DNA from 3 places in the Bradyrhizobium sp. USDA 223 genome. Region 3 is predicted to be linked to each of the others. Evidence: predicted binding sites of a transcription regulator. Region 3 holds the regulator's gene; each other region holds the start of a gene.

The links. The regulator LexA, encoded in region 3, represses DNA repair genes until DNA is damaged. The targets are predictions, from matches to a motif close to TGTTCNNNNTGTGTTCNG.
Region 1: a site for LexA is predicted at 9,172-9,189, ahead of ABIA40_RS27675 (DNA recombination protein RmuC). Genes of this name have one in related genera too.
Region 2: a site for LexA is predicted at 7,233-7,250, ahead of ABIA40_RS10900 (single-stranded DNA-binding protein). Genes of this name have one in related genera too.

The regions. Positions count from the first base shown of each region.
Region 1 is NZ_JBIYDR010000001.1:5,929,795-5,940,471, reverse strand. It holds gene ABIA40_RS27725 (sugar kinase) at 1-801, opposite strand, end outside; gene nudC (NAD(+) diphosphatase) at 813-1,754, opposite strand; gene ABIA40_RS27715 (HIT domain-containing protein) at 1,765-2,184, opposite strand; RNA gene ffs (signal recognition particle sRNA small type) at 2,385-2,481, shown strand; gene ABIA40_RS27705 (DNA polymerase III subunit gamma/tau) at 2,578-4,413, shown strand; gene ABIA40_RS27700 (YbaB/EbfC family nucleoid-associated protein) at 4,440-4,760, shown strand; gene recR (recombination mediator RecR) at 4,762-5,364, shown strand; gene ABIA40_RS27690 (hypothetical protein) at 5,392-5,826, shown strand; gene ABIA40_RS27685 (AmpG family muropeptide MFS transporter) at 5,950-7,311, opposite strand; gene ABIA40_RS27680 (GIY-YIG nuclease family protein) at 7,494-7,796, opposite strand; gene ABIA40_RS27675 (DNA recombination protein RmuC) at 7,942-9,141, opposite strand; gene def (peptide deformylase) at 9,311-9,838, shown strand; gene fmt (methionyl-tRNA formyltransferase) at 9,980-10,677, shown strand, end outside.
Region 2 is NZ_JBIYDR010000001.1:2,374,493-2,385,169, forward strand. It holds gene ABIA40_RS10870 (RNA 2'-phosphotransferase) at 1-344, shown strand, start outside; gene ABIA40_RS10875 (DinB family protein) at 346-915, opposite strand; gene uvrA (excinuclease ABC subunit UvrA) at 998-3,979, opposite strand; gene ABIA40_RS10885 (outer membrane protein) at 4,255-5,010, opposite strand; gene ABIA40_RS10890 (outer membrane protein) at 5,234-5,932, opposite strand; gene ABIA40_RS10895 (outer membrane protein) at 6,170-6,967, opposite strand; gene ABIA40_RS10900 (single-stranded DNA-binding protein) at 7,405-7,899, shown strand; gene ABIA40_RS10905 (DUF2306 domain-containing protein) at 8,048-8,446, shown strand; gene gyrA (DNA gyrase subunit A) at 8,639-10,677, shown strand, end outside.
Region 3 is NZ_JBIYDR010000001.1:2,266,905-2,277,581, reverse strand. It holds gene ABIA40_RS10395 (EAL domain-containing protein) at 1-1,169, shown strand, start outside; gene ABIA40_RS10390 (S41 family peptidase) at 1,251-2,585, opposite strand; gene ABIA40_RS10385 (alpha-hydroxy acid oxidase) at 2,888-4,021, shown strand; gene ABIA40_RS10380 (HAD family phosphatase) at 4,048-4,671, shown strand; gene ABIA40_RS10375 (hypothetical protein) at 4,830-5,033, shown strand; gene glp (gephyrin-like molybdotransferase Glp) at 5,253-6,461, shown strand; gene lexA (transcriptional repressor LexA) at 6,638-7,339, shown strand; gene ABIA40_RS10360 (hypothetical protein) at 7,725-8,159, shown strand; gene ABIA40_RS10355 (GAF domain-containing protein) at 8,377-9,318, shown strand; gene ABIA40_RS10350 (ComEC/Rec2 family competence protein) at 9,325-10,677, opposite strand, start outside.

The DNA.
Region 1 (10,677 bases), 3.7 Mb from region 3:
CAACCCCTTGCCCTCGGCGAGGCCGAGCGCGAACGCGCCATGGAAGACGTCGCCGGCGCCGAGCGTATCGACCGCTTCGACCGGAAAGGCAGGTGTTTCCTCCAGCGCGCCCGCCTGGTTCAGCCAAATCGCGCCGTGCGGGCCCCTTGTGGCCGCGAGGAAGGCGGGCGTCAGCTCCGCCAGGCGCTTCAAGGCCGCGCTGTCGTCAGCGATGCCGGCCGTCTCCTGCAGCTGGGCGCTGGCGAACAGCAGATGCGAGGCGGCCGTGAGCAGGCCGTCCTGCAGCGCCATCGCGCGGTCGACGCCGACGATAACGGGAATGCCGCGCCGGCGTGCCTCGGCGCAAAGCGAGGTCGCGAACGCCGCGCAGCGGCTTTCGACGAGCACCGCCTGACAATCGGTCAGCAAGGCGTCGGCCTCGGGTAGCCTCACGGTCCACAGCGCGGGATCGCGATAGATGGTGAGCGTCCGCTCGCCGGAGGGCTCGATCATGATCGCCGAGACCGGCGTGGTCAGACCCGGCATGCGCACGATGTGCGTGGTGTCGACGCCCTCCTGCGCCATCTGCGCCAGAATGAAATCGCTCGACCTCTCCCGCGCATCGCCCATGGGACCTGCGAACGCGACTCGGCCGCCGAGTCGCGCCATCGCGATGGCAGCGTTGAGCGCATTGCCACCGCAAACCTCGGCGAGATGGCTGGCGTTCGCCTTGCTGCCGCGTTCGGGCAGGGCCTCGACGCGCAGGATGAGGTCGCGCACCGGCATGCCGATGCAGAGGATGCGCGGCGCGGTGCCGGCCATCGTCGTTCGGCTCAGCTGCTCTTGTCGTGCACCCAGCGGCCGAGCAGATGATGGGCGATGGCGAAGGGGTGCGGACCGGCGAGCCCGTCCGGATGCGTCCGCGTCAACATCTTGGCGGCCTCCTCGCGCGTGAACCAGCGCGCATCCTCGAGCTCGGCGTGATCGACGACGATGTCCTCGCTCACGGCCCGCGCGCTGCAGCCGATCATCAGCGACGACGGATAGGGCCAGGGCTGGGTCATGTAATATTGCACGTCGGTGCAGCGGATCCCGGACTCTTCAAAGATTTCTCGGCGCACCGCGTCCTCGATGGTCTCGGCCGCCTCGACGAAGCCGGCGAGGCACGAATACATCCCTGCCGGAAACTGCTTCTGCCGGCCGAGCAGGCACTTGTCGCCGGACGCCACCAGCATGATCACGACCGGATCGGTGCGCGGAAAATGCTCGGCCTTGCAGGCCGGGCAGTCGCGCTTCCAGCCGCCTTCCTTCATGCTGGTGCGTGCGCCGCAATTGGCGCAATAGCCGTGGCGCTGATGCCAGCCCACCATCGACTTTGCCATCGCGACGGCCGAGAGCTCCTCGGGCGGGATCGCGCCCTGCATCGCCATGCCGCGCAGCTCGGTCACGGTATAATCCTCGCGGCCGACCAGCTTCTCGGCGGCGGCCTGCGACAGGCCCATGCCGAACACGGCCGCACCGTCGCGAAGCCCGAGGAACACCGTGCCGGGATTGGCGCCGCATTTCAGCGCTTCGTCGATTCCGAGCAGCGCGCGTACCTTGTCGCCCTCGCGCTTCACCAGCAGCGAGTCGCGATAGACCACATAGGCGCGCGAGGACGGCTTCTGCTCCAGGGCGAACAGCTTTTCGTCGTCGCGGCGCAGATGCGCGGCGCGGTCGAGGACGTTGGTGACGAAGGCCGGCTGCCCCAGCGGAAACGCGTTGAATGCTGACATTATTGTTCTTTCAACCCAACCAGATCTTGCGGCGAAGCGCGCTGATGAAATTCTGAACCTCCGCGGCGTCATGCGCCAGCGGCGGCATCACGCCCCACACCGGCCGCGGCCAGGCCGCGTCACTGGTGCGGCGCGCGATGATGTGGACGTGCAGCTGCGGCACGAGATTGCCGAGCGCGGCGATGTTGAGCTTGTCGCATTTGGTGATCTCCTTCAGCGCGCGCGAGACGCGGGAGATCTCCGTCATCAGCTGCGCCTGCTGCACCTCGTCGAGATCGATGATCTCGACCGTATCGGCGCGTCGCGGCACCAGCAGCAGCCAGGGATAATGCGCGTCCTTAATGACCAGCACCTTCGACAGCGGCAGGTCGCCGATATCGATAGTGTCCTCTTTCAGGCGGGAGTGCAGCGACCAGGCGGGTTCGGGCATGAAGGCTTCTCTTGATTGATTCTTACCGTCGCAGAGACCACGCCCCCAGACAACATCCGTATGCGCCGTGGTCCTTATGCGCCGCACCCGGTGGGGCAGGCCGAATGAGGGCGAATTCGGCGCTGGAAGTCCCCAAGCGCCGTCGGAACAGCCCCAGACCCCGCTTGCTTTCCGCTCCCTTTGGCCCCAAATAGGGACCGGGAGATTGGCGGTGGACGAGCCACTCGCCAACCGGGTCAGGTCCGGAAGGAAGCAGCCCTAACGAGGTCCGGATCGGGTCGCTCGTCAGTCTCCTACCTGTTTTTCCGAGCGAACCAGCGCCGGCGGCACCAGCCGCCAGCGCGCTCCTTTCCGCAAAAGCCGGCCAAGAGACATTTCATTGCGGATCGACCGATGACCGACGCTGGCGCCCCTCCGAACCCCGATAGCGCCGGCCAGGCCGGCAATGCGCCCTACCGGGTGCTGGCGCGCAAATACCGCCCATCCTCGTTCGACGACCTGATCGGCCAGGAGGCCGTGGTCCGCACCGTCTCCAATGCGTTCGAGACCGGGCGCATTCCGCAGGCCTGGATTCTCACCGGCGTCCGCGGGGTCGGCAAGACCACCACCGCGCGCATTCTCGCCCGTGCCCTCAACTACGAGATGCGGGATGGATCGGTGAAAGGGCCGACCATCCACATGCCGACATTGGGCGTGCATTGCCAGGCGATCATGGAAAGCCGGCACATGGACGTGCTGGAGATGGACGCGGCCTCGCATACCGGCGTCGACGATGTCCGCCAGATCAATGATAGCGTGCGCTATGCCCCCGCCAGCGCCCGCTACAAGGTCTACATCATCGACGAAGTCCACATGCTGTCGACGGCGGCGTTCAACGCCTTCCTGAAGACGCTGGAGGAGCCGCCGGAGCACGCCAAGTTCGTGTTCGCGACGACCGAGATCCGCAAGGTTCCGGTCACCGTGCTGTCGCGCTGCCAGCGCTTCGACCTGCGCCGCGTCGAGGCCGACGTGCTGATGAAGCACCTCGCCAGCATCGCGGCCAAGGAAAACGTCGAGATCGAGCCGGAGGCGCTCGGCATCATCGCGCGCGCCGCGGAGGGCTCGGTGCGCGATTCGCTGTCGCTGCTCGATCAGGCGATCGCGCATGCGGCGGGGCAGGTGAAGGCCGATGCCGTCAGGCAGATGCTGGGCCTTGCCGACCGCACCCGGGTCATCGACCTGTTCGAGTCGCTGGCGCGCGGCGACATCGCGGCTGCCTTCAAGGAGTTCCGCGACCAGTACGATGTCGGCGCCGATCCCATCGTCGTGCTCTCGGACCTCGCCGAGTTCGTCAATTTCGTCACCCGTGTGAAGGTTATCCCGGCGACCGCCGACAACGTCGCCTATGGCGAGACCGAGCGCGTGCGTGCCAAGGAGTTCGCCTCCAAGATCTCGATGCGCGTGCTGTCGCGGATGTGGCAGATGCTGCTCAAGGGCATCGCCGAGGTGCAGGCCGCAACGCGCCCCGCGGCCGCGGCGGAAATGGTTCTGGTGCGCATCGCCTATGTCGCCGACCTGCCGACGCCCGACGAAGCGATCAGGATGCTGGAGCAGAACGGCGGCGGCTCGCCGGTCGTGAACGGCGGAAGTAGCGCGCGCAGCGGCGCGCCCGGCGCGCCGGTTGCCTCCGCAGCGCCGATGTCGGCTGCGCCCGTGCGCATGCCGACAGCCTCGGCTCCAGCGTTTGGCGGTGGCGCCCGGCCGCAGATGGCGGCGCCCGCGCCGGATACGCAAGGGGCGGCGCCCCAGCTGCGCATCGCGAGCTTCACCCAGCTGGTTGCGCTCGCAGGGCAGAAGCGCGACATCATGACCAAGAGCGCGCTCGAAGGCGACATGCGCCTCGTCCGTTTCGAGGAGGGGCGGCTGGAAGTCGCGCTCGAGCCCAACGCTTCCAAGACCATGATCTCGGAACTTGCGAAGAAGTTCGAGCTGTGGACCGGCCGCCGCTGGACCGTGATCGTCTCCAACGAGCAGGGCCAGCCGACTTTGCGTTCGGTGAACCAGGCGGCCAAGCAGGAGCATGCCCGTACCGCGGAAGCCGATCCGCGCGTGCAGGAGGTGCTGTCGCGTTTCCCCGGCGCCAAGGTCGTCGAGGTCCGCAGGCTTGCTCCCGAGACCCCGGAAACCGATATTAACGCCGACTATGGCAGCGACGATCCGCCCGACGGTTCCGACGGCGACGATCTCTGAACCATTCTTTCCAAGGACACGCACCCATGGCTGATTTTCTCGGCATGATGAAACAGGCGGCGCAGCTGCAATCCAAGATGCAGGAGATGCAGGACCAGCTCGCCAACGTCGAGGTCGAAGGCATTTCCGGCGGCGGTCTCGTCGCCGTGCGCATGACCGCGAAGATGGACGTCAAGGGCATCAAGATCGATCCTTCGCTGATGAAGGCCGAAGAGCGCGAGGTGCTGGAAGACCTGCTCGTCACCGCCCTCGCTGATGCGCGCCGCAAGGCCGAGACCGCCATGCAGGAGAAGATGCAGGCCCTCACCGGCGGGCTCGGCCTGCCGCCGGGGCTGTTCGGCCAATAAAATGGGCGCTGTTGCAGGTCCCGAGATTGAGCGGCTGGTCCAGCTGCTCGCGCGGCTGCCGGGCCTCGGTCCGCGCTCGGCGCGGCGCGCGGCGCTGCATCTGATCAAGAAGCGTGAAGCACTGATGATGCCGTTGTCGAGCGCCTTGCAGGTGGCGCTGGACAAGGTCCAGGTCTGCAAGACCTGCGGCAACATCGACACGCAAAATCCTTGCACCGTCTGCACCGATCCGAAGCGCGATCCGGCGATCATCGTCGTCGTCGCCGACGTCGCCGACCTCTGGGCGCTGGAGCGGGCCAATGCGACCCAGGGGCGCTATCATGTGCTCGGCGCGACATTGTCGCCGCTCGACGGCGTCGGCCCGCAGGACCTCACCATCGACGCGCTGGTGGCGCGCGCTCATGATTCGCAGGTGCACGAGATCATCCTGGCGCTGAATGCGACGGTGGACGGCCAGACCACGGCGCATTACATCACCGACCTGCTTCAGGACGCCAATGTGAAGGTGACGCGGCTCGCCCATGGGGTTCCCGTCGGCGGCGAGCTTGATTATCTCGATGAAGGTACGCTATCGGCTGCGATGCGGCAGCGCACCCTGTTCTAGCCATCCAGACTTCACGGAACGGACGACATGACGAAACTTTTCGCCACACGCTTCGCTTTGGTCGCGACGATGCTGATGCTGGTGACCCCGGCCATCTCCGCGCAGCAGCGTGACGAGGCGCCGCCGCCGTCCAAGCCCGGCAAGCCGATCAACACTGGCGACGTGCTCTCCGGCGAGCTGAACGCGATGAAGGTGCGCGACGCCAAGAACGGCAAGCGCGTCGCGACCTACCAGATCACGTCCGAGCCGCGCCGCCTGCCGCCGCCGAACGGGCTGTGCAATCTCGAAACCGGCCCCGAGACGTTCCAGCTCGTCACCTCCAGCGAGGCGCAGGCCGCGCAGCTGAAATCCTTCGTCGGCAAGGAGATCTCCGTGAAGGTGGACGAGGTCGCCTGCGCCAGCGATCCCGGCCAAATGAGCGAGGCCGTGATCACGAAGTGGAGCCTGATCAAGAAGCAGTAGGGAGCTCCACTCCCTCGGTCGTCATTGCGAGGAGCCCTTGCGACGAAGCAATCCAGACTGCCTCAGCGGTGACAGTCTGGATTGCTTCGCTTCGCTCGCAATGACGAAAGAGAGAGGTGAGTCCTACACCCGCACCGGCCCCAGCGCCTCGAAATGCCCGCGCCTCTGCAAATACGCCAGCAGCATCAGGCTCGGGATGGCGACGAGGACGGAGATCGCGAAGAACATCGGCCAGCCCGTCGCTTTCGCCAGATAGCCTGCGCCCGACGACAAATAGGTCCGTCCTACTGCGGCGAGCGCCGTCAGCAGTGCATATTGGGTCGCCGTGTGCAGCGGGTTCTGGCACAGCGCCGAGAGATAGGCGACGAAGATCACGGTGCCGATGGCGTTGCAGAAATTGTCGGAGGTGATCGCGAGGGTCAGCGCCCATTCGTTGACGCCGACCAGCGCCAGCCACGAGAACGACAAATTGGACATCGCCTGCACGATGCCGCCGATCCACAGGCTGGTCGCGAGCGAATAGCGCCGGGCCACAAAGCCGCCGGCAAAGCCGCCGGCGAGGGTCGCGACGATGCCGACGCCCTTGACGATCACGGCATAGTCGTTCCGCGTGAAGCCGATATCGATGACGAACGGCACGGTCATGTTGCCGGAAAACGCGTCGGTGAATTTGAACAGCACGACAAAGGCGAGCACGACCCATGCTTCCTTGCGTCGCAGGAATTCCGAGAACGCGCCCAGCGCCGCATGGAACACCCGCGTGAGCGCGCCCTCGTCCTGCGTGGCGGCCTCTGCGCGCGCGGATTGTGCGGGCTCGGTGGCGGCGAGCGCAGTCACCGTGCCGATCAGCACCAGAGCCGCCATCACTACATAGCCCCACATCCAGGCGGCGCCACGAGGAACGATCGCCTCGAAGCCGGTGACGATGAACAGGGCGCCTGCGGTCGATACCAACATGCCGATGCGATACGCGGCGACATAGGCGGCCATGCCGGCGGCCTGCTCGCTTTCGGGCAGGCTCTCGACGCGGAAAGCATCGACCACAATGTCCTGCGTCGAGGACATCGTCGCGACCAGCAGCGCGCCAAGCGCAACCAGTAGCGGCGAACGTGCCGGATCGGTCAGCGCCAACAGCAGAATCGCGCCGATCAGCAGCAGTTGCGAAAACACCAGCCACCCGCGGCGACGTCCAAAGGACTGCGTGAACAACGGCACATGCAGCGCATCCACCAGCGGCGCCCACAGGAATTTGAGCGTGTATGGTGTTCCAACCAGTGCAAACAGCCCGATCGTTCCAAGATCGACCCCGGCTTCGGCCATCCACACCAGCAGCGTCGATCCCGACAGCGCCAGCGGCAGCCCCGAGGAGAAGCCGAGAAACAGCACGATCAGCACCCGCGGCTGCAGGTAAACGGCAAGGCTGTCGCGCCAGGAGGGCGAGGCGGCGGAAGTCGCGGCGGGGGAGGTCGCGTCGGGTGCGGTCATGGAGGGGGTGTTAGCAGATTCTGGGGGAAATGACTCTTGCGAGCTCAGTGGGGCGGATGCTCTCTCCACCCTCTCGGTGTCATCGTCCGCGAAGGCGGACGATCCAGTATTCCGCGGCGTCTCGGTTCAATCACAACTGCTGCGGCGTACTAGATACCCCGCCTTCGCGGGGTATGACCGCCTTACGGTGGTCCGGCTATGCCAGGATAGAGATCATCCCAGTTTGGGTTATGCTGCTCGATCAAGCGGACCTTCCAGGCCCTGTTCCACTTCTTCAGCCGCTTCTCCCGCCTGATCGCGTTCTCGGGATCATCGAATTGCTCGAAGTAGACCAGCCGAACGACATCATACTTTTCGGTGAAGCTTTCGATGACCTTCAACTTGTGCTGCGCCACTCGGCGGACGAGATCGTTCGTCACGCCGATATAGAGCGTGCCGCCAATTCGGCTGGCGAGAATGTAGACGTAGTAAAGGCGTGCACCCATGTGACCATCTCACCGCCCTTATCGTCCGCGCGCAATTGCGCAGGGGGGCGGACGATCCAGTAACCACCAGCGTCTCGGTTCGATCACAACCGCCGCGGCGTACGGGATGCCCCGCCTTCGCGGGGCATGACAGTGTGCCCCAATCTCACTCCCCCGCCTGGAGCTTGCGCGGAAACAGCTCTGCCGCTCCCGTCGCCACCAGGCGCGGTGCCTCCGGCGCATCGCTCTTGCTGAAATCGAGCTCCTCGATTCGCCCTGCGCGCTTCTCGATCTTGTCGGCGGAGATCAGCACCTGGCGGACGTCCTCGTTCACGTCGGCAAAATGCTTTTGCAGCTTGAGCACGCGGTCGCGCAGTCGCCCCAAATCGTCGCCGAGCTTGATCACCTCCGTGCGGATCTGGTCGGCGGCATCGCGCATGCGCGCGTCCTTCATGATCTGCTGCATCACTTGGATCGCGAGCATCAACAGCGAGGGAGACACCAGCACGACGCGGGCGCGATAGGCTTTCTGGATCACGTCGTCGAAGCCGTCGTGGATCTCGGCGTAGACCGATTCCGACGGCACGAACATCAGCGCCATTTCCTGGGTCTCGCCGGCGACGAGATATTTTTCGGCGATGTCGCTGACATGCTTCATCACGTCGCTGCGCAGCCGCTGCGTGGCGACGCGTCGCTCCTCGTCGGTGCGGGCATCGTGCAGCGCCGTCATCGCCTCCAGCGGAAACTTCGCGTCGATGCAGAGCGGGCGCTGGTCGGGCAGGAACACGACGCAGTCCGGCCGTTTTCCGGTCGAGAGCGTGAACTGGAACTCGTAGGAGCCCTTGGGCAGACCGTCCTGGACGATCGCCTCCATGCGCGCCTGGCCGAAGGCGCCGCGCGACTGCTTGTTGGCGAGCACGTCGCGCAGAGTGGTCACCTGCGTGGTGAGGTCGGTGAGGTTCTTGTGCGCGTTGTCGATGATGCCGAGCCGTTCATGCAGCGCGCGCAGGCTCTCCATGGTGTTGCGGGTCGAATGTTCCATGGACTGGCCGACCCGATGCGTCACCGAATCAAGCCGCTCGTTGACCGCCCGCGCCATCTCGGCCTGGCGTCCCGCGAGCGCCTGGGTCATGGCGTCAACCCGCCCCGAGGCCTCGCTCTGGGCGCGCAGCACCTGGGCGAGGCGCTCCTCGAGCTCGTCGGCCCGGATCGCGTTCGCCATGGCGAGTTCCGCGCCACGCCGCCCCGAGCGCGCGATCACGACCGCAATCACAACCAGCAGGATGAGGACGAGCGCACCGAAGCCGATCAGCGCATCGACGATGCGCACCGGCCAGTCGCCCAGCATGACAATGATCTCGTTCATGCCGCCTTGTAGCCGATTCGCTGCACTCTCGCGAACGAAGAGGGAACATTCTGGGTTAACCGGCCCTTAATTTTCATGGTTAATGAAAGGTGAAGTTTTATGGTTAGCGAGGGGTTAACGGGTTCCGGGCCGCATTGACCGCATCCGGCGCGCGGCTTAAATCGCGGCCATGGCCCTCAGAGAAATCATCATCCTGCCCGACAAGCAGCTGCGCCTGGTCTCCAAGCCGATCGAGAAGGTCACGGCGGAGATCCGCAAGCTTGCCGACGACATGTTCGAGACCATGTACGACGCGCCCGGCATTGGGCTCGCGGCGATCCAGGTCGCGCAGCCGCTGCGCCTGATCACCATGGACCTCGCCAAGCGCGACGGGAACGGCGAGACCAAGCACGCGCCGCGCGTCTTCATCAATCCTGAGATTATCGCCTCGTCCGAGGAATTGTCGGTCTACGAGGAAGGCTGCCTCTCGATCCCCGAATATTACGAGGAGGTCGAACGGCCCGCGAAGGTGCGCGTGCGCTTCACCGATCTCGACGGCAAGGTGCATGAGGAGGATGCCGAGGGCCTCTACGCCACCTGCATCCAGCACGAGATCGACCATCTCAACGGTGTCCTGTTCGTCGACTATCTGTCGAAGCTCAAGCGCGACCGCGTCATGAAGAAGTTCGAGAAAGCCGCCAAGCGCGCGGCGGAGTAGGCTGGGCTCGGCTCTCTCTCCTCGTCATGGCCGGGCTTGACCCGGCCATCCACGCCTTGCTTGCTTTGTCGCCAAGACCGTGGATGCCCGGGACACGCCCGGGCATGACGGAGAACCAGAACTCTCACCGAACGCAGCTACATGCCCCTCCGCCTCATCTTCATGGGCACGCCCGATTTCTCTGTGCCAACGCTGCTCGAGCTGATCGCTCATGGCCACGAGATCGCGGCGGTCTACACCCGCGCGCCGAAGCCGGGTGGACGGCGCGGCCTGCAATTGCAGCCGACGCCGGTCGAGGAAGCCGCGCGAAAGCTGGGTATCCCCGTGCTGACGCCGAAGACGTTGAAGACCGAGCAGGCGCTGGCGGAGTTCCGCGCGTTTGATGCGGATGCGGCCGTCGTCGTCGCCTACGGCATGATCCTGCCGAAGGCGATCCTCGATGCGCCAAAACTCGGCTGCTACAATCTGCATGCCTCGCTGTTGCCGCGCTGGCGCGGCGCCGCGCCGATCAACCGCGCCATCATGGCTGATGATGCCGAGAGCGGCGTGATGGTGATGAAGATGGATGTCGGCTTAGATACCGGCGACGTCGCCATGGCCGAGCGCATCGCGATCACCGACAACATGACCGCGCTCGACCTGCACGATCGCCTGTCCCGGTTGGGGGCCGACCTGATGGTGCGCGCGATGGCCGCGCTCGAACGCGGCGGGCTCCAGCTCAAGGCGCAGAGCGAGGACGGGGTCACCTATGCCGCCAAGATCGAGAAGGCCGAGGCGCGGATCGACTGGACCAGGTCCGCGCGCGCGGTGCTGCGCCACGTCCATGGCCTCTCGCCCTT
Region 2 (10,677 bases), 110 kb from region 3:
GTTTCTCGCTATCCCCTGAAACTGATCGCATTCGCGCCGCGCAAGGACATTCCGTCTCGGTTGAACTTGGCTTGGCGCCGCAGGAGCCGCCGTCGATCCTGTATCATGGCACGGCGACACGGTTTGTCGAGGCGATCCTGTCCGAGGGCCTGAAGCCGCAGGCGCGCCAGCAGGTGCACCTGTCCTCCGACGAGGCAACGGCGCAGCGTGTCGGTCAGCGCCACGGCAAGCCGCACATCTTCAAGGTCGATGCCGGCAGCATGCATGCCAAGGGATTCAATTTTTTTCGCGCAGAGAACGGTGTGTGGCTGACCGACCATGTGCCGCCGGAGTTCCTGGCCTAGCTTACGTCCTGGATTTCCAAACAGTCTCCTCGGTCCAGCCTAGTTCGGCGAATTCGGCGGCTCGCAGCGGCGCTTCGCCTTCCGCGAAGAATTCGTCGAGCTGCGGGGGCGCGACATCCGTTTCGCACAGCATGGCATGCGCCTGTCCGCGATGATGAATTTGATGTTGGAAGAGATGCATGAGCAGTCGGTCGCAGCGTTCGGTCTGCACGGTCGTGTCGCGGTTGATCCGGACGAAGGCGTCGAGCCGTTTAGTTGTCAGCGCATCGCAGATCGCAATCAGGCGGTTGTCCATTGCGGCTTGGGCAGCTTTGAGCTCGGCTAACGAGGGGTACGGCACCTCGTTCTTCCAGGCTGCCGGTCCGAGCCAGCCCCCTTCAAGCGCATCGATGTAGAAGAAGTCGATGATGTAGATGTGGTTCAGCGTACGCTGCAGGCTTGGAAAGAAGCCGGTGCGGTGGGCTTCGAATTCAGACTGGGATAGCGCAGCGCAGGCGGCGAGCAGGCGATGGTTCGCCCAAGCGTTGTTGTGGGCGAAGGCGCGGTAGGTTTGGACGAGTCCAGCGGACATGTCGGTTCTTTCCCGATCGAATAGTGGCGGATTACGCTCCGCTAATCCGCGCTACAGCCCTGTGGCTTCGATGCAGCGCAATCTACTCCGCCGCCTCGCTCGCGGTTCGCCTCCGCTTCGGCTTCCGCGCCTTCTCCAGCACGGGAGCCAGGAACTTCCCCGTATAGCTCCGCGGCGCCTTGGCGATGTCCTCCGGCGGGCCCCAGGCGACGATCTCGCCGCCGCCGTCGCCGCCTTCGGGCCCCAAGTCGATGACCCAGTCGGCGGTCTTGATGACTTCGAGATTGTGCTCGATGACGACGACCGTGTTGCCCTGCGCGACCAGCTCGTGCAGCACCTCCAGCAGCTTCTTGACGTCGTGGAAGTGCAGGCCGGTGGTGGGCTCGTCCAGGATGTAGAGCGTGCGGCCGGTGGCGCGCTTTGACAATTCCTTGGCGAGCTTGACGCGCTGGGCTTCGCCGCCCGAGAGCGTCGTCGCTTGCTGGCCGACATGGATGTAGTCGAGGCCGACGCGGTGCAATGTCTGAAAAGTCTCGCGCACGCGCGGCACCGCCTTGAAGAACTCGGCGGCTTCCTCGACGGTCATGTCGAGCACGTCGGCGATGCTCTTGCCCTTGAACAGCACCTCCAGCGTCTCGCGGTTGTAGCGCTTGCCCTTGCAGACGTCGCAGGTGACGTAGACGTCGGGCAGGAAGTGCATCTCGATCTTGATGACGCCGTCGCCCTGGCAGGCCTCGCAGCGGCCGCCCTTGACGTTGAAGGAGAAGCGGCCGGGCTCGTAGCCCCGTGCTTTCGCTTCCGGCAGGCCGGCGAACCATTCACGGATCGGCGTGAACGCGCCGGTATAGGTCGCCGGATTCGAACGCGGGGTGCGGCCGATCGGCGACTGGTCGATGTCGATGATCTTGTCGATGTGCTCGAGGCCCTCGATGCGGTCGTGCGGCGCCGCGCCTTCGCTGGCGTTGTTGAGCTTGCGGGCAATGGCGCGGTAGAGCGTATCGATCAGCAGCGTCGACTTGCCGCCGCCGGAGACGCCGGTGACGCAGGTGAACAGGCCGAGCGGAATTTCCGCCGTGACGTTCTTGAGGTTATTGCCTCGCGCGTTCACCACCTTGATGGTACGGCGATGGTTCGGCGGACGCCGCTCCGGCACCTCGACCTCGAGCTCGCCGGTCAGGTACTTGCCGGTCAGCGATTTCGGGTTGCGCATGATCTCGGCGGGCGTGCCTTCGGCGACGATGTTGCCGCCATGCATGCCGGCGCCGGGGCCGATGTCGAGCACGTAGTCCGCAAGGCGGATGGCGTCCTCGTCATGCTCGACCACGACCACGGTGTTGCCGAGGTCGCGCAGCCGCTTCAGCGTATCGAGCAGGCGGGCGTTGTCGCGCTGGTGCAGGCCGATCGAAGGCTCGTCCAGCACGTAGAGCACGCCTGTGAGCCCCGAGCCGATCTGCGAGGCGAGGCGGATGCGCTGGCTCTCGCCGCCGGACAGCGTGCCGGAGGAGCGGGACAGCGTCAGATAATTGAGGCCGACGTCGAGCAGGAAGGTGAGGCGCTCGCGGATCTCCTTCAGGATGCGGCCCGCGATCTCGTTCTGCTGCGCGTTCAGCGCCTCCGGCACGGTCTCGAACCACGCGCCGGCGCCCTTCACGGACAGCTCCGAGATTTCGCCGATATGCTTGCCGCCGACCTTGACGCAGAGCGCCTCGGGCTTGAGCCGAAAGCCCTTGCAGCCCTCGCAGGGGACGTCGTGGAAATATTTCGCCAGCTCCTCGCGCGCCCACTCGCTCTCGGTCTCGCGGTAGCGGCGGTTGATGTTGGTGATGACGCCCTCGAACGGCTTCTTGGTGTCGTAGGAGCGCACCCCGTCCTCGTAGGAGAACTTGATCTCGTCCTCGCCCGAGCCGTAGAGGAGCGCGTTTTGCGTCTTCTTCGGCAGATCCTTCCACTTGGTGTCGAGCGTGAACTTGTAGTGCTTGCCGAGCGCGGTCAGCGTCTGCACGTAATAGGGCGACGACGATTTGGCCCAGGGCGCGATCGCGCCCTTGCGCAGCGTCAGATCCTTCTCGGGGATGACGAGGTCTTCGTCGACATGCTGCTCGACGCCGAGGCCGCCGCAGGCGGGGCAGGCGCCATAGGGATTGTTGAAGGAGAACAGGCGCGGCTCGATCTCGGGGATGGTGAAGCCGGAGACCGGGCAGGCGAACTTTTCCGAGAACAGGATGCGCTCGGGCCCGCTCTTGTCGTGGATTTTCGCGGTCTTCTTCTTTTCCTCCGCAGGCGCAGAAGCCGCGGGCGCATCGGCGAACTCGACGACGGCAAGGCCTTCGGCGAGCTTCAGCGCGGTCTCAAAGCTCTCGGCGAGGCGCTGGCCGATATCGGCGCGCACCACGATGCGATCGACCACCACGTCGATGTCGTGCGGGAATTTCTTGTCGAGGCTAGGGGCTTCCGCCAGCTCATGGAAGGTGCCGTCGATCTTGACGCGCTGAAAGCCCTTCTTGAGCCATTCGGCGAGCTCCTTCCTGTACTCGCCCTTGCGGCCGCGCACGACGGGGGCGAGCAGATAGAGGCGGGTGCCCTCGGGCAGCGCCAGCACGCGGTCGACCATCTGGGAGACGGTCTGGCTCTCGATCGGCAGGCCCGTGGCCGGCGAATAGGGCACGCCGACGCGGGCCCACAAGAGGCGCATGTAGTCGTAGATCTCGGTGACGGTGCCGACGGTGGAGCGCGGGTTCTTCGACGTCGTCTTCTGCTCGATCGAGATTGCCGGCGACAGGCCGTCGATCTGGTCGACGTCGGGCTTCTGCATCATCTCCAGAAACTGGCGGGCATAGGCCGACAGCGATTCGACGTAGCGGCGCTGGCCCTCGGCATAGATCGTGTCGAAGGCGAGCGAGGATTTGCCGGAGCCGGATAGCCCGGTGAACACCACCAGCTTGTCGCGGGGAATCTCGACGTCGATATTCTTGAGGTTGTGCTCGCGCGCGCCGCGGATCGTAATTGCGCGCAGGCTCGAGCCCGCGTTCTGTTGTTGGCGCTTCGCCTTGATCACTTCATCCATCCGAGTTGCCCTCAAGGAAGCCCAAAGGTGCGCGATCGCGCCAACAAAAAAGGCGCGCTGCGCCCGGAACCGGGATCGGCGCCGATGGGTATGGCAGCGAACGTAGGAAGAACGGCGGCGGATTTCCAGTGGGACTTGCGAATCGTCAACGGATTGTTGGCGTGCTGGCGGGATCTGGCAGCAGGAACGCGCGGAACCGCTCCCGGAGCAACCCGGCCAAAAAAGAAAGGCCGGCGCGAGGCCGGCCTTTCGTGACGATGTGACGTCGGTCTTGATCAGTACTTCGCGACGACCGGGCCACCGAAGGTGTAGTTGAGGCGAACGGTAGCCATGTCCACGTCCTGCTTGATGCTGTCGGTGCGAGTGGTCACGCCGAGGAAGGTGAAGGTCTCGTTGTGCCTGCCCATGAACAGGTGGTTGTATTCGACAGCGACCGACCAGTTCGGGGCGAAGCCGAATTCTATGCCGGTGCCGACCGTACCGCCCCAGCGCGTTTCGTTCGCGGTGTCGAGCGTAACGCCGCCAAAACTGCCAGTGTACTTGTTGTGAGTGACGGCAGCGCCGCCCTTCACGTACCAAAGCACGTTGTTCCAGGCATAACCGACCTGGCCAGTGAAGAGGCCGATGGCGTCGATCCTGGTCTCGTTCACCAGCGGCGCGAGCGCGGCAGGCGAGCTGATGTTCGAACCCTTCAGGTCAGCCCAGTCGCCCTGGGCTTCGAGACCGAACACCCAGTTGGCGGACTGCCAGCGATAACCGATCTGGCCGCCGACGAGTGCGCCGGTCGCATTGTGACAACCTTCGGCCACCGCCGGAGCGACCACGACGGGGCCGACACTGGTGAGATCCCAACAGTTGCGGCTCCAGCCACCGCCGGCGTTGGCGCCGAGGTAGAAGCCGCTCCAGTTGTACACCGCGATCGGCGCCACCGGAGCCTTGGTGTAGGGGCGGGCCGCCAAATCGGCCGCCGAGGCCGGTGACAACGCGCTGAGTGCGAACAAGCTGGCCGAAGCCAGCAAAAGCTTCTTCATATCCATTCCCCACTTCCATTTCTCATTCCGGTCTTCCGGAGAGCGGAAGAGCAGCGGACCTTATGACTCAAGCAACGTCATTGCTTTTACACCATTTAAGCCAAAGGTTGTGTCACCCAGCGGCCACACCCCTTCGAAAACGCGAGCGAACGGGCGGCCGCAACAAACAAAAAGGCCGGCGCGAGGCCGGCCTTTCGTGACGATGATGCGTCAGAGACGAAGCTCAGTACTTGGCGACGACCGGGCCGCCGAAGTGGTAGTTCACGCCGACCTGCACGGTGTGGAGGTCGAGAGTGCCGGTGTTGACCGGGAAGACGCCCGAGAAGTAGGTCTCGCCGCCCAGGCTGCGATAGAGGTACTCGCCCTTGACCGACCAGTTCGGAGCAAACATCGCCTCGACGCCCGCGCCGACCGTCCAGCCCGAATGGAACTGGCTCTCCGAGAGGCTCAGAACAGGGGGCGCGCTGACGCTGATCTTGTTGTTGATCCAGGCGTAACCACCCGTGGCGTACAGCAGGACGCTCGGGGAAGCGAGCCAGCCGATGCGACCACGCACGGTGCCGAGCGCGTCGATACGCGAACTGACCGTCGTGGGAACGAGGGCGCCACCAAAATCAACAAGACCGGTCGCTGAGGCGTTTACGTCAGCCCACGCGCCATCAGCTTCGATGCCGAACACGACGTTGGAGGTCTGCCAGTTGTAGCCAACGGTGCCGCCGACGAAACCGCCCTGCATGCGCGGATCATCGGAGCTGTTTTCCCAGGCGCCGCCGCCGACGATACCGAGATAGAAGCCGGTCCAGTTGTAGACCGAGGCCACAGGCGCGGGCGCCTTGGTGTAGGGGCGGGCTGCCAGATCAGCAGCCGAAGCGGGGGCCGCGAGAGCGAACAAACAGGCCGAAGCCAACAAAACCTTTTTCATTTTCAACTTAATCCCAGTCCCAGTTTCTGTTGTTGCCTTCCCTCACGGAAGGGCAGCGGACTCAACGGCCCAACTGGCGCCGTCTTTACACCACCAAAGCCGCAAGTTGTGTCTCCGAAAAGCCACAACAGCCGAAAAGGTGATGGTTGCTGACTTATTGACGTCCAGCCGTCGTGCGCAAAAAAGAAGGGCCGGCGCTGGGGCCGGCCCTTCCATCGCTCACGAAATCAGAGGGAATCAGTACCTCGCGACCAGCGGGCCGCCGAAGCGATAATTCAGCCGGACCAAACCCATGTCGACGTCCTGATATATGCGATCGGATCCGAAGAAGGCACCGCCTGGCGTCGTGAAGTCCCGGGTCTGGTGGCCCAGGAAGAGGTGGTTGTACTCGAATCCGAGCGTCCAGTTCGGTGCGAATCCGAACTCGACGCCCGCGCCGACGGTGCCGCCCCAGCGGGTGTGATCGGCCGAGGCGAGCAGGGTGCCCGCACCGGGCGTGCCTGGCGCCGCGTAGACGTCGAACTCGTCGCTGACGACGGCGGCGCCGCCCTTGACGTAGACCAGGATATTGTTCCAGGCATAGCCGACCTGGCCGGTGATCAGGCCGAAGGCATCGATCTGAGACCGGTTGCGGCTGCCGGTGACGAGCGCGGAGCCCGGGAAGACGAGGCTGACATTGTCGCCGGAGAAGTCGGCCCAGTTGCCCTGGCCTTCGACGCCGAACACCCAATTAGCGGACTGCCAGCGGTAGCCGACCTGGCCACCGACCGTGCCTCCGGTCGCGTTGTGACATCCTTCACCGACGAGGGTGCCGGCGGCGCCGGTGACGAGGCCCGTGGTGTCGACGAAATCCCAGCACTTACGGCTCGTGCCGCCGCCGCCGTTGATACCGATGTAGAAGCCGCTCCAGTCGTAAACGGTAGCGACAGGGGCCGGAGCCTTTGTGTAGGGACGCGCAGCAAGATCCGCTGCACTTGCCGGCCCCGACAGCCCCAACGCCATTGCACCGATTGCACCAAACAGAACCTTGTTCATTACAGTCTCCCCAGTTTCGTCCGCTTCTTGAAACTCCCCGAAGCGGCTGATCAGGCGCGACGCCCATATGAATCAATTCCAACGCGAATGTAGCCTAAGAATGGGGCAGAGTCCGTCTCCGGAATGCCACACTCGCCACTCAAGTGAATGGAACAACTTAATGAATGTTAAGCGGTTTTTCTCGTTCAGGGGAACCCAAGAAGGTTCCATCGGAGCGCTGCTCATTATTTTGGCAATGGGCCAGAATGGCTGTCCTATTGCGATGAAGAACAAATCTGGAACAAAACGGAAGGGGATGCTATATATGGGGATAACCCCGGGGGTGGCAGGCTGATCGGTGCCCGCAAGCGTATAGGGTCGCCCTAGCGGGCGCAGAGGAACGCGGGCAGCGGATTCGCCCTTTTGAAATTCAGTGGCATTCGGAGTGGAGAGCGGCGATGGCGGGAAGCGTCAACAAGGTCATTCTGGTTGGAAATCTCGGCAAGGATCCCGAAATCCGCCGCACCCAGGACGGGCGGCCGATCGCGAATTTGAGCATCGCGACCTCGGAGACCTGGCGCGACAAGAACACGGGCGAGCGCAAGGAGAAGACCGAGTGGCATCGCGTCGTGATCTTCTCTGAGCCGCTTTGCAAGATCGTCGAACAGTATCTGAAGAAGGGCGCAAAGGTTTACATCGAAGGCGCGCTCCAGACCCGCAAGTACACCGACCAGAGCGGCGTCGAGAAATATTCGACCGAGGTCGTGCTGCAGGGCTTCAACTCGACGCTGACGATGCTGGACGGCCGCGGTGGCGGCGGCGGAGGTGGCAGCTTCGGCGACGAGCCGGGCGGCGACTTCGGCTCCTCCGGACCCGTCAGCAGCGCGCCGCGCCGTCCCGTTGCCGCCGGCGGCGGCCGCAACAGCGACATGGACGACGATATCCCGTTCTGAGGTCAAATAGCGGGCGCTCGTCCTTTGCATCGGTGTGCTCGCGTGCCGCGCTTGGATTTCTCGTCAATCAACGGGCAAAGCTTGATTTTCTAAGCTTGCCTCATGTTGTGCGTCAGACGGCGAGCCGCTGCCGATCGGGGACTGCTGCATGAGTCTTGGACCGCTTCTTGCTGCTGCTCCGGCGATCCCGCTGCATGCCTTTGCCGCGATGGCTGCATTCGTCCTCGGAATTGTTCAGCTCATCGCCCCCAAGGGCACCCTTCCGCACCGGGCTCTGGGCTGGGTCTGGGTGGTGCTGATGCTCGTCGTGGCGCTCACCTCGTTCTGGATTCACGAAATCCGTCTGGTCGGTCAATGGAGCCCGATCCATCTGCTCTCGATCTTCGCGTTGGCGATGCTCGTATTGGGCGTGACGGCTGCAAGAGCTCACAATGTTCGCCGCCACAAGATCACGATGGCCTCGATCTTCTTCGGCGCACTCGTCATTGCCGGGCTGTTCACCCTCATGCCCGGCCGGCTCATGCATACAGTGGTTTTCGGGCCTTGAGCCGTGGCCGAAATCCACTCTCCGGCGCAGGGGTTGCCGACGTCCGAGGGCTGTCCGGAAATGACCTCTCGTCACCCCGGTAAGTGCATGAAAAAACGAAGGGAAAAAGCGCCTCCGGCGGCCCTGTCAGGGTGGTTATCCAACCCTCGATGCGCTATATGATTCCCAGATAAAACCTCACCGGATTTCCCCTTGGCTGACGACGATAACAAGCCCGGCGACCAGCCGGCGCAACCCTCGGACATTCGCCCCGTCTCCATCCTCGACGAGATGAAGAAGTCCTACCTCGATTACGCCATGAGCGTGATCGTATCGCGCGCGCTGCCCGATGCGCGCGATGGCCTGAAGCCGGTGCATCGGCGCATCCTGTTCTCGATGAACGAGCAGGGCTTCACGCCCGACAAGAAGCACAAGAAGTCCGCCGGTATCGTCGGTGACGTCATGGGTAAATACCACCCTCATGGCGACCAGGCGATCTATGACGCGCTGGTGCGCATGGCGCAGGACTTCTCGATGCGCGAGTTGCTGGTGGACGGGCAGGGCAATTTCGGCTCGGTCGATGGCGATCCGGCGGCGGCCATGCGCTACACCGAGTCCCGCCTGACCAAGATCGCGCTGAAGCTGCTCGAGGACATCGACAGCGACACCGTCGACTTCCAGGACAATTACGACGGTTCCGAGAAGGAGCCGGTGGTCCTGCCAGCGCGGTTCCCGAACCTGCTGGTCAACGGCGCCGGCGGCATTGCCGTCGGCATGGCGACCAACATCCCGCCGCACAATCTCGGCGAGGTGATCGACGCCTGTATTGCGCTGATCGACAATCCCTCGCTGACCATCGACGAGCTCATCAACATCATTCCCGGCCCGGATTTCCCGACTGGCGGCATCATCCTCGGACGCCAGGGCATCCGCAGCGCCTACCATCTCGGCCGCGGCTCCATCGTCATGCGCGGCAAGGTCACGTTCGAGACCATTCGCAAGGATCGAGAGGCGATCGTCATCACCGAGATTCCGTATCAGGTGAACAAGGCGACGATGGTCGAGCGCATCGCCGAACTCTACAAGGAAAAGAAGATCGAGGGCATCTCCGACCTGCGCGACGAGTCCGACCGCGATGGCTATCGCGTCGTCGTCGAGCTCAAGCGCGACGCCGTGCCCGACGTGGTACTGAACCAGCTCTACAAGTTCACCCCGCTGCAGACGAGCTTCGGCGTCAACGCAGTTGCGCTCGATTCCGGGCGTCCGCAGACGATGAACTTGAAGGATATGTTGACGATCTTCGTCGGCTTCCGCGAGCAGGTCGTCACCCGGCGCACCAAGTACAAGCTGCGCAAGGCGCGTGAGCGCGCCCATGAGCAGGTCGGCCTCGCCATCGCGGTCGCCAACATCGACGAGATCATCAAGGTGATCCGCACCTCGCCGACACCAGCGGCGGCCCGTGATACCCTGATGACGCGCGATTGGCCCGCGCGCGACGTCGAGGACATCATCACGCTGATCGATGACCCGCGTCACCGGATCAACGAGGACGGCACGATCCGCCTGTCGCTGGAGCAGGCGAGGGCGATCCTCGAATTGCGTCTCGCACGTCTCACCGCGCTCGGCCGCGACGAGATTGGCGGCGAGCTGTCGAAGCTCGCCGGGGAGATCGGCGACTATCTCGCGATCCTGCGCTCACGCGCGCGCATCCTGGACATCATCAAGACCGAGCTTGCCGAGGTGAAGGCCGAGTTCGCAACGCCCCGCCGCACCGTGATCATGGAGCAGGAGGGCGAGGTCGAGGACGAGGACCTGATCCAGCGCGAGGACATGGTCGTCACGGTCTCGCACGCCGGCTACGTCAAGCGCGTGCCGCTGTCGGCCTACCGGGCGCAGCGCCGCGGCGGCAAGGGCCGCTCCGGCATGCAGACCCGCGACGAGGATTTTGTCAGCCGGCTCTTTGTCGCCTCGACCCATACTCCGGTGCTGTTCTTCTCCTCGCGCGGCCAGGTCTACAAGGAAAAGGTCTGGCGGCTGCCGATGGCCGCGCCGAACGCGCGCGGCAAGGCCATGATCAACATCCTGCCGCTGGAGCAGGGCGAGCGCATCACCACCATCATGCCGCTGCCGGAGGATGAATCGACCTGGGGCCAGCTCGACGTGATGTTCGCGACCACGGGCGGCAACGTCCGGCGCAACAAGCTGTCCGACTTCGTCGACGTCCGCCGCTCCGGCATCATCGCGATGAAGCT
Region 3 (10,677 bases):
ACGAGCTGTTGAAATCGATCGCGACGAACCTCCGCCGCTGTGCCGGCCCGGCAGACTTCGTGGCGCGCCTCGGCGGCGACGAATTCGCCATCGTGCAAGGCGCGGTGACGTCGTTGGATCAGGTCAACGAGCTCGTCGCGCGTGTCTTCGAAACCATCCGCACGCCGGTCGACTGCATGGGCCATCATCTCACCAGCGACGCCAGCATCGGCATCGCGCTCGCGCCGGAACACGGCACGGCGCTCGACCAGATCCTGAAGAATGCGGACATGGCAATGTACGCGGCCAAGTCCGCCGGACGCCACACCTACCGCTTCTTCGAGCCGGCCATGGACGCCAAGGTCCGCGAACGCCGCGACCTCGAGGGCGACCTGCGCCACGCCATCGCGCAAGGCGGCCGCGAAGGCGGGCTCGAGGTGTATTACCAGCCCTGCCTCGGCCTGAAGGACGACCGCATCACCGGCTGCGAGGCGTTGGTGCGCTGGCGCCATCCCGAGCGCGGCTGGGTCTCGCCGGCGGATTTCATCCCGATCGCCGAAGACACCGGCCTGATCAACGAGATCGGCGAATGGGTGCTGGCGACCGCGTGCCGGGACGCGGCAAGCTGGCCCGACGACATCCGCCTCGCCGTCAACGTCTCGCCGGTGCAGTTCAAGAGCGGCACGCTGGCGCTGAAGATCATGGCGGCGCTCGCCGCGTCGAACCTGCCGGCGAGCCGGCTCGAGCTCGAGATCACCGAGGCGGTCCTGATCCGCGACGACGATGCCGCGCTTGCCATCCTGCACCAGCTCCGCGCCATCGGCGTGCGCATCGCGCTCGACGATTTCGGCACCGGCTACTCGTCGCTGAGCTATCTGCACCGCTTCCCGTTCGACAAGATCAAGATCGACCGCTGCTTCGTCGAGGACATCGCCCGTCCCGACGGCTCCGCCAGCATCGTTCAAGCCGTCGTCAACCTGGCGGCCGCCCGTCGCATGACCACGACGGCCGAGGGCGTCGAGACCGAGGAGCAGCAGCGTCTGCTGCGCACGCTCGGATGCTCCGAGATGCAGGGCTATCTGTTCAGCGCCGCCAAACCCGCCGACAAGATGCTGGAGCTGTTCGCGCTGCACCGCAGCCGGCTCGCCCGGCGCGAAAGCCGCGAGAGCCGCCGCCGCGAGGTCGGTTAGGCCGAAACGGCGCTGCAAACCAAATCGCCCGGAAGCGGTCCTCCGCTCCCGGGCGAAACATGATCCGAAACGTCGTAAGATCTAGTTCGGCACTGCAGACTTCGTCGCTGGCTTGGCAGCGACGGCATTTGCCGTAACGCCGTGGAGGAAGTCGTAGGCTGCGTGCAGAGCCTTATCGTCCTTCTCTTCCGGCGGAACGTAGGACTGCGATCCGGTCTGCTCGGTGCCGTCGGCCGACAGATGCCCGCGCATCTGGGATTCCGCCATGGTGTCCATCCGCCCCTTCAGCTCGGGCGGCACGTCCTGGAGGATCTCGATGTCGGGCGCGATGCCCTGGGCCTGGATCGAGCGGCCCGACGGCGTGTAGTAGCGTGCCGTGGTCAGCGCCAGCGCGCCATTGCCGGAGCCGAGCGGAATGATGGTCTGCACCGAGCCCTTGCCGAACGATCGCGTGCCGATCAACGTCGCGCGCTTGTGGTCGTGCAGTGCACCGGCAACGATCTCCGAGGCCGAGGCCGAGCCGCCGTTGATCAGCACCACGATCGGCTTGCCTTTGGTGAGGTCGCCGCCATGGGCGGTGAAGCGCTGGGTTTCTTCCGGACTGCGGCCGCGGGTCGAAACGACCTCGCCGCGCTGCAGGAAGGCGCTCGACACCGACACGGCCTGGTCGAGCAGGCCGCCCGGATTGTTGCGCAGATCAACCACGTAGCCGGCGAGCTTCTCCGGCGGGACCTGCTTGGAGACCGAGGCGATCGCCTTCTTCAGGCCGTCGGCGGTCTGCTCGTTGAACGAGGTGATGCGGATATAGCCGATGTCGCCGTTCTCGACGCGGAAGCGCACCGGACGCACATGGATGATCTCGCGCGTGATCGCAACCTCGAGCGGCGCATCCGCGCCCTTGCGGATGATGGTCAGCTTGGTCTTGGTGTCGACCGGTCCCTTCATCTTGTTGACCGCCTGCTCGAGCGTCATGCCCTGCACGGCCTCGCCGTCGATCTTGCCGATGAGGTCGCCGGACATGATGCCGGCCTTCGAAGCCGGCGTGTCGTCGATCGGCGAGACGACCTTGACGAGGCCATCCTCCATCGTGACCTCGATGCCGAGCCCGCCGAACTCGCCGGAGGTGGTCTCCTGCATCTCGGTCCAGGCCTTGGCGTTCATGTAGCGCGAATGCGGGTCGAGCGAGGTCACCATGCCGGTGATCGCCCCCTCGATCAGCTTGGCATTGTCCGGCTTCTCGACATAGCTGGCCTTGACCCGCTCGAACACCGCGCCGAACAGATTGAGCTGGGAATAAGCATCATTCGCACTCACTGCCGCCCGCGCTGCCCATACGCCGCCCTGCGGGCTGGCTACCAGAAGGGTCAGGCACGCTCCCGTGAGCGCGCCCAGGGGGAACAGCAGGGTTTTCCGCATGAAGGTGCCTTTTGCTTGGCGTTTCTCTTGAGGCTGGGAAACGCCATGCAAATGGCGATCCAGTCCATCTCTCACAATACCATTCTGGTTTCTTCAAGGCCGGGATGCCGCGCTGGCGGGTACACCGAAGAAATCTCTTCGCCTTGGCCTAAACTTTTGGCAACGTTCCGAAACTGTTTCGAAGCAACACGACGCCGGTCCGAGCCGCTCACGCCTCGCAGCTATGCGATTTTAGGATGGTTTTGGAGGGCCGGACGCGATAGGCGATGGCGACAAGACTTCAAATTCTCGGGAGGACAACAATGAATGAAGCGCCCCGCATCCGGCCGGAACGGAACGTCGAGCTCGGCGCCAGCGACGAGCCGTTCCAGAACCTGCACGAGTTCATCCGGAAGGCGCGCGCCAACCTCAACCAGAATGCCTGGGACTACATCGTCGGCGCCGCCGAGACCGAGACCACGATGCGGCGCAATCGCATGGCGCTCGACGAGATCGCCTTCCGCCCGCGCGTGCTGCGCGACGTGCGCAGGATCGATGGCAGCGTCGAGCAGTTCGGCCGCAAGCTGCGTCTGCCGGTGGTGCTGGCTCCCGTCGGCGCACTCGAGATCTTCGATCCGGATGGCGCGGCGAGCGTCGCGCGCGCTGCAGGCAGGTTCGGCGCCGCGCACATGCTGAGCTCGGTGTCCGAGCCCGGCCTCGAGACGACCGCCGAGGCTGCCCCCGATGCACTGCGTCTCTATCAGCTCTATGTCCGCGGCGACGATGCTTTCGTCGCCGATGTCGTCAGCCGGGCCGAGAAGAACGCCTATGCCGCCTTCTGCCTGACCGTCGACACCGCCCATTACAGCCGTCGTGAACGTGACATCGCCAAGCGCTACGTTCGCGAGAGCCGCCTGCGCGCCACCGGCGGCGATTTCCAGAAGGGCCTGGAGTGGCGGACCGTGAAGATGATCAAGGATACGTTCAAAATTCCGCTGATCCTCAAGGGTATCGCCACGGCCGAGGATGCGCAGATCGCGCTCGATCACGGCGTCGAGTGGATCTACGTCTCCAACCATGGCGGACGCCAGCTCGACCACGGCCGCGGCGCCATGCACGTGCTGCCGGAGATCGTCGACGCCGTGAAGGGCCGCGCCAGGATCATGGTCGACGGCGGCTTTTGCCGCGGCACCGACATCGTCAAGGCGATCGCGGCGGGCGCCGACCTCGTCGGCATCGGCCGGCTGCAATGCTGGGCGCTGGCGGCAGCCGGCGAAGCCGGCGTCGCACGGATGCTGGAGCTGCTCGAAGACGAGGTGCTGCGCTGCCTCGGCCTCCTGGGCGCCACCTCATTCGCCGAGATCGATAAATCCTGCCTGCATCCGGCGACCGCCACCAACGCGCCCAGCGTGTTCAGCGCGTTCCCGCTGTTCGATCACGAGCCCTATCGTTACTGACGCGCCATACTGAAGTGAAGGACGCAATGACATCGCTCTCTCCCGGCAGCGCGGATGCGCTGCTGTTCGACCTCGGGCGCGTTGTGCTCGACATCGACTTCTCCAAGGCGATCGCCTGCTGGGCGGGACATGCCGGCTGCCAGCCCGAGGCCATCATCGCGCGCTATGTGCGCGACGAGGCCTACCGGTTGCACGAGATGGGCAAGATCAGCGATGCGGACTATTTCGCCTCGCTGCGGTCCTCGCTCGGGATCGGCATCTCGGATGCGCAATTCCTGGAAGGCTGGAACGCGATCTTCGCCGGCGAGATGCCTGATATCGCCGAGCTGCTGCCGCGGGCGGCGAAGCAGATGCCGCTCTATGCCTTCTCCAACACCAATCGGCCGCACGTCGACTATTTCTCGAAGGAATATGCCGGTCTGCTCGGCCATTTCCGCGAGCTGTATCTGTCCTCCAGCATCGGCCTGCGCAAACCGGATGCCGAGGCCTTCGACCATGTCGTGGCGGCGATCGGCGTGCCGGCCGAGCGCATCGTGTTCTTCGACGACCTCGCCGAGAACATCGAGGGAGCGCGGGCGCGGGGGTTGACCGCCGTGCATGTCACCTCGCCGCGCGATGTCGGGAACGCATTGAAAGCACTGGGGATCTGAGCCGCGGGAAAGCCCGGAGCGCGCTCACTTGCCGGAACAAAAACTGCTGAAATTGTGGAACCTGATCACTTTGTGCATTTTTATACAGAGTTCCGGGAACGGAATACCACCTTTCGGACTCATGAGTCCGTTGGGACTTCTACATTGGACTGATCGACGTGCTGGGCAAGACCTATCTCACCAAGCAAGCCTCTCTCCTGCTCGAATTCGCTAGAACCACCTCGGATTCTGACCTCTCCGCCAAGCTGATCAGCAAGGCCGCCGACCTGAAATCCCAGGCCGATCCGCTGCCCGACAAAGATCAGGGTCCCAAGGCGCCCGACGTCGCGGATTTCAGTCCAGGCGATCCGACGGAGCGTTGACCGATGCTGGCCGTGGCGCTCGTCATTCTCGTCCTTGCCATGGCAATCCTCGTTCCGGTCTGTCTCGCCTTCCGCATCATGCCGCGGCGGAGTTGAGCCGACCTCCTCCACCCCGCGATCACGCAGGATAAATCATCCCGCGTGCTGCTTTGCCTCACGCCTGCACTCGGCTAGAACTCTCGCCGCCCATTGACTGATGTGCTCAGCAGGAGTTCGCCCGTGGCCCTGATGCCGGTTTCTGACGCGCTTGCCGCGGTGTTGGCCGGCGTCGAGCCGCTGGCTGAACAGATGGTTTGCCTCGACGAGGCCTACCATCGTGTGCTCGCCCGCGATGTCGCGGCACGGCGCACGCAGCCGCCGGAGGCAATGTCGGCGATGGACGGCTATGCCGTGCGCACGGCGGACGCGGCATACGATTCGAGGTTGACCGTCGTCGGTGAGGTCGCGGCGGGCCGGCCGTTCGCGGGAAGCGTCGGCCCCGGCGAAGCCGTGCGGATCTTCACCGGCGGCGTCGTTCCCGACGGCGCCGATGCCGTCGTGATCCAGGAGGACACGGCTGCCGACGGCAAACATGTCACGATCAAGGAAGCCGCCATTTTCGGCCGGCACATCCGCCCTGCAGGCGTCGACTTCCGCGAAGGAGACGTGCTGCTGCGCAAGGGAATCCGTCTCACCGAGCGCGATCTCGCCCTTGCCGCCGGAATGAATCATCCGCATCTCGCCGTCATCCGCCGCCCGAGGGTTGCCGTTCTCGCCACCGGCGACGAGCTCGTGATGCCAGGCACCACGCCTGGTCGTGGCCAGATCGTCTATTCCAACGGCTATGCCCTGCATGCGCTCGCCCGCAGCGAGGGCGCCGAGACCATCGACCTCGGAATTGCCGCCGATACGCTGGAGGCGACGTCCGCCGGCATCCGCAGCGCGCGCGAGAGCGGCGCCGACATCCTGATCACGACCGGCGGTGCGTCGGTCGGCGACCACGACCTGGTCCAGCAGGCGCTCAAGGGCGAAGGCATCGCGATGGCGTTCTGGAAGATCGCGATTCGGCCCGGCAAGCCGATGATGCACGGTCGACTAGGCGCGATGCGCGTGATCGGCCTGCCCGGCAATCCCGTGTCGTCCTACGTGTGCGCCTTCCTGTTCATGGTGCCCTTGATTCGCGCCCTGTCGGGCCGTTCAGCGATTCATCATCAGCGCGAGCGCGCCGTGCTGGGCCGCGATCTCGCCGCCAACGACCAGCGCGAGGATTATCTGCGTGCGCGACTGGAGGTGCGCGACGACGGCACGCGCGTCGCCCTTCCCGTCAGCCATCAGGACTCCTCCCTGCTTGCGAATCTCGCTGCGGCACAGGTACTTCTCGTGCGTGCACCGTTCGCGCCGAAGGCCGAGGCAGGGACGCCTTGCGAGGTGCTCCGGCTGCCCGTCTGAGCCGCCCAGCCACACGCATTCCGCGAGTTTGGCCGCGTTCACCATAAATTAAGCAGTTGCGGAACACATATCGAACATATAGTGTCCGTTCATGATTTGTTTCGAGGATGTAGCGGCTTATTGCCGACTTCATCGTCTCGGAATCGAACGACATCAACCGGGGGACTTTGGTCGAGATGTTGACGCGCAAACAATACGAGCTTCTGCGGTTCATCAGCGAGCGTCTGAAGGAAAGCGGCGTGCCGCCGTCCTTCGACGAGATGAAGGATGCGCTCGACCTGCGCTCGAAGTCAGGCATCCATCGCCTGATCACTGCGCTCGAGGAGCGCGGCTTCATTCGCCGCCTGCCCAACCGTGCCCGTGCCATCGAGGTGATCAAGCTGCCCGAGCTCCAGGCCGCCGCCGGCAATCGCCGCGGCTTCACCCCGAGCGTCATCGAGGGCAATCTCGGCAAGGTGCGCGCGAGCTCCAGCCCGCCCGCGGACGAGGGCGAGCGCCCGGTCGCGGTGCCCGTGATGGGCCGCATCGCCGCCGGCACGCCGATCGAGGCACTGCAGACCCGCAGCCACACCATCAGCGTGCCGCCGGACATGCTCGGCTCGGGCGAGCACTACGCGCTCGAAGTGCGCGGCGATTCGATGGTCGAGGCCGGCATCCTCGACGGCGACATGGCGCTGATCCAGCGCAACGAGACCGCAAATACCGGCGACATCGTGGTGGCATTGATCGACGACGAGGAGGCCACGCTCAAGCGCTTCCGCCGCCGCGGCGCCTCGATCGCGCTCGAGCCCGCCAATGCCGCCTACGAGGTCCGCATTCTTCCGCCGAACCGCGTGAAGATCCAGGGCAAGTTGATCGGGCTTTACCGGAAGTACTGATACCGGAAGTCTCAAGCGCCGCGCGCGCTTCGATCGGCATCGGCGATCCAGGATCGGAGCGGATACTTGTCCGCTCCGGCTGGACGGTTTCTCTGGTTCTGCGCCGGCTGTCCGGTCCATCTTCCCGCGCGACATTCGCCCGCGCAGGCGCGCAGCCATTTCTGCTTCGCCGGTAGAGTTGTGCCGGCAGTGCTGATAGCTCCGGCCGAATGCAAGGACGCGAGGTTTGTTCCTATCGAATCCGGGAAAGATAATGTGATCGCGTGCTGCGAACGCGAGCCGCAGATTTGCCCATAACCGAGCAGAGCGTTGTATGCTTCCACTCTGATAGAGGCCTGCGCCTCGAAAGAGACGCGGGTCGCTATCCCAGCATGAGGAGCACCCGATGTGTGACTACAGCTTGCATGCCGTCGCGACGCGCCCCGCCGTAGTCGGCGAGACGATCGTCACGACAACCTTCCGCGGCACCTCGACGCGCGGCTTCGCTTCTGAAGCCGATCCCTCCGTCGCGGTCTGTCTGCTGCCGGGAACGGAGCTCGCTTTCGCCGACGACGTCCGCTACGACAACCGCTGGATCTGGACGCGCACCGTGAACTCTCGCGTCGGCAAGTTCGGCAAGATCGACCCGCACATTCCCGATCGCCATCATGACGCGATCGAATTTCCCGACGGCAAATATGTGCTGGTGACGCAGCTCGTCGAAGGCCAGCGCGCGACCGTGCTGCAATTGCCGGTGACGCAGCCGGCCCCCGAGCGCGAGCACAAGCCGCAGACCGTCGCCGACACGCGGCCCACGATCACGCGCCTGCCGATCGGCTGACGCCCTTCGGCCGAAAGGCCGAGCCCGGGATTGAAATTGCCGTCGCCGGCCGAGGCCGGCGAGCCCGGTGGGTTTTTGTTTCAGGACATTCGATCGGCGAGCCCGCCGCCGCGCCTCGTCGCCGCATGAAGTTTGGGCCGTCCTGCCTGAATTTTGAACGTTCGCTCCGCAGCCAAATGACCGATGCTGCAGTGGCTTGAGGCGGCGGACAGGCTCGATGAAGACCTTCATTCGCGTCGTTGAACTCTGGGTACCCGACCGGACGCGCATGCGGCTGGAATTCGGCGGCGGCCTCTACGACGAAGGGCTGTCCGCGTTCAAGGCCGTCAGCGAAGAGCTGCACTTCGGATATGACGAGGGACTTCCAGGCAAGGCCTGGGCCTGTGGCCACCCCGTCATCCTCACGAAATTCGCCAACTCCTATTTCAAGCGGACCGATCAGGCCGCTGCGGCCGGCCTCACCTGCGGCGTGGCGGTGCCGGTGTTCGCGGGCGAATTCCTGCAAGCCGTGCTGGTGCTGTTCTGCGGCGACGACGAGGCGCACGTCGGCGCGATCGAACTCTGGCACAACGATCCTGATCTCTCGCATGAGATGGGGCTCGTCGATGGCTATTACGGCACCGCGGACATGTTCGAATTCAACTCCCGCCACACCAGATTTCCGCGCGGCTTCGGCCTGCCCGGACGCACCTGGAAGGCGGGCCTGCCACTGATCATCAAGGACTTGCACGACGCCAAGAGCTTCTTGCGCTGGGAGGACGCCGCCAAGGTCGGGATCAATCTCGGCGTCGGCGTGCCCTACGGAACCGGTACCGACCAGACCTGGGTTCTGACATTCCTGTCCGCGCAGGCAACGCCGATTGCACGACGCTTCGAGATCTGGGTCCTGAACGAGGACCGTTCGGCGCTGGTCTTTCGCGCCGGCGATTGCAGCGCACAGACCGACCTCGCCGCACGCTATGCGGCGCAGTCCATCGCCAGGGGCGAAGGCAGCATCGGCGGCGCCTGGGCCGCCGGCATGCCCGCCCTCAACGACGATCTCACCCGTGACGGCTCGATCGCCGGCTCCGAAGCCTGCGCAGCCGGGCTGAGCCGAATGGTGGCCCTGCCGGTCATCGGCAACGGAAGGCTTGACGCCGTGCTGGCCTGGTATTTGTGATCCGCGTCAATCGTCGGCCTGCAAGTCGGCCTCGGATGGCGTTGCGTCCCGGCTGCGGGGCACGGCCGCCTTCGGCACCAGGCTGCCGTCGAAATCCCCCTCGCCGGCGCCGGCAGGCAGCCAGGGACGGCTTGCCCCTCTCGCTCTCACCGCCTGCACCGAAAAACCCTCTCCGCTTCGCGTCAGAGCCAGTGCGCCCTGACTGGCAAGACGCGCCCGATCGACCACCATCGCCGCGCAATCGGACGGCGCGGGCCGCGCCGTCACCACCAGCGCGGCGCGGCTGCAATCATCAGCCAGCGCGTCGATGCGCGTCGCCAACGCGATCAGCCGTCCGTCCGCGAGCGGCGCCACGCAGCCGGACTCGTCACACGACACCCCGCTCGCCAACGAGGCGTTGCCGGCATCGCGCGGATCGGCATCGGCAGCCAACCACTCCTTCAGCAGGAAGCTGTCCTTGCCGGCGCGGATCACCTGCAAGCGCCCATCCCCGCCCCGGACCGCGACGCTCGCGCCGTCCCCGGCAATCAGGATATCCGGCTGCCGTACCGACAGCCCCCAGAGGATCGCTGCCAGCAGCACCAGGGCGCCGGACCAGCGCAAGGGCGTGCGCAACAGGCCCATCACGATGAGCCCGAGGCTCGCCGCGATCAGCGGCGCGATGCCGAAGGCGGGAATGCGGCCGACGGCGCCCGGCAGGGCCGCCACCCAGCGCGCGACCAGGACCATCCACTCGATGCCGATCCCCATCAACCACCAGAACACGCCGTCGAGCCCGAAGGGCGCAGCGAGCAGTCCGAGCAGCCCGGCCGGCATCACCAGCGCCGAGACCACCGGCATGGCGCCGAGATTGGCGAGCACGCCGTATGGCGTCACGCGATGGAAGTGGAAGGCGGCGTATGGCGTGGTCGCGAGCCCCGCGATCAGCGAGGCCAGGAACAGCATCGCGATCTCGCGGCCGCCCCACAGCGCGATCCGCGCCGTCGCGGAATGATCGGGCGAGGCGAGCAGGTTCGGCATGCCGATCTGCACCAGCGCCACCAGCCCGAGCGTTGCCGCAAACGACATCTGGAAGCTCGGATGCACCAACGCCTCCGGCGCGACCGCGAGCACGATCAGCGCCGCCACCGCCAGCGTGCGGAAGGTGATGGCGCGGCGGTCGACCATCACGGCGATCAGCACCACCGCCGTCATGAAGAAAGATCTTTGCGTCGCGACCTCCGCGCCCGACAGCAGAAGGTAAAACGCGGCCGCGACCAGCGCCGCCGCCGCCGACCACTTCTTGATGGCAAAGCCGGCCGCCAGCCCCGGGATCAAGGCCAGCAGCGCGCGCACCGCGAAGAAGACGACGCCGGCGAC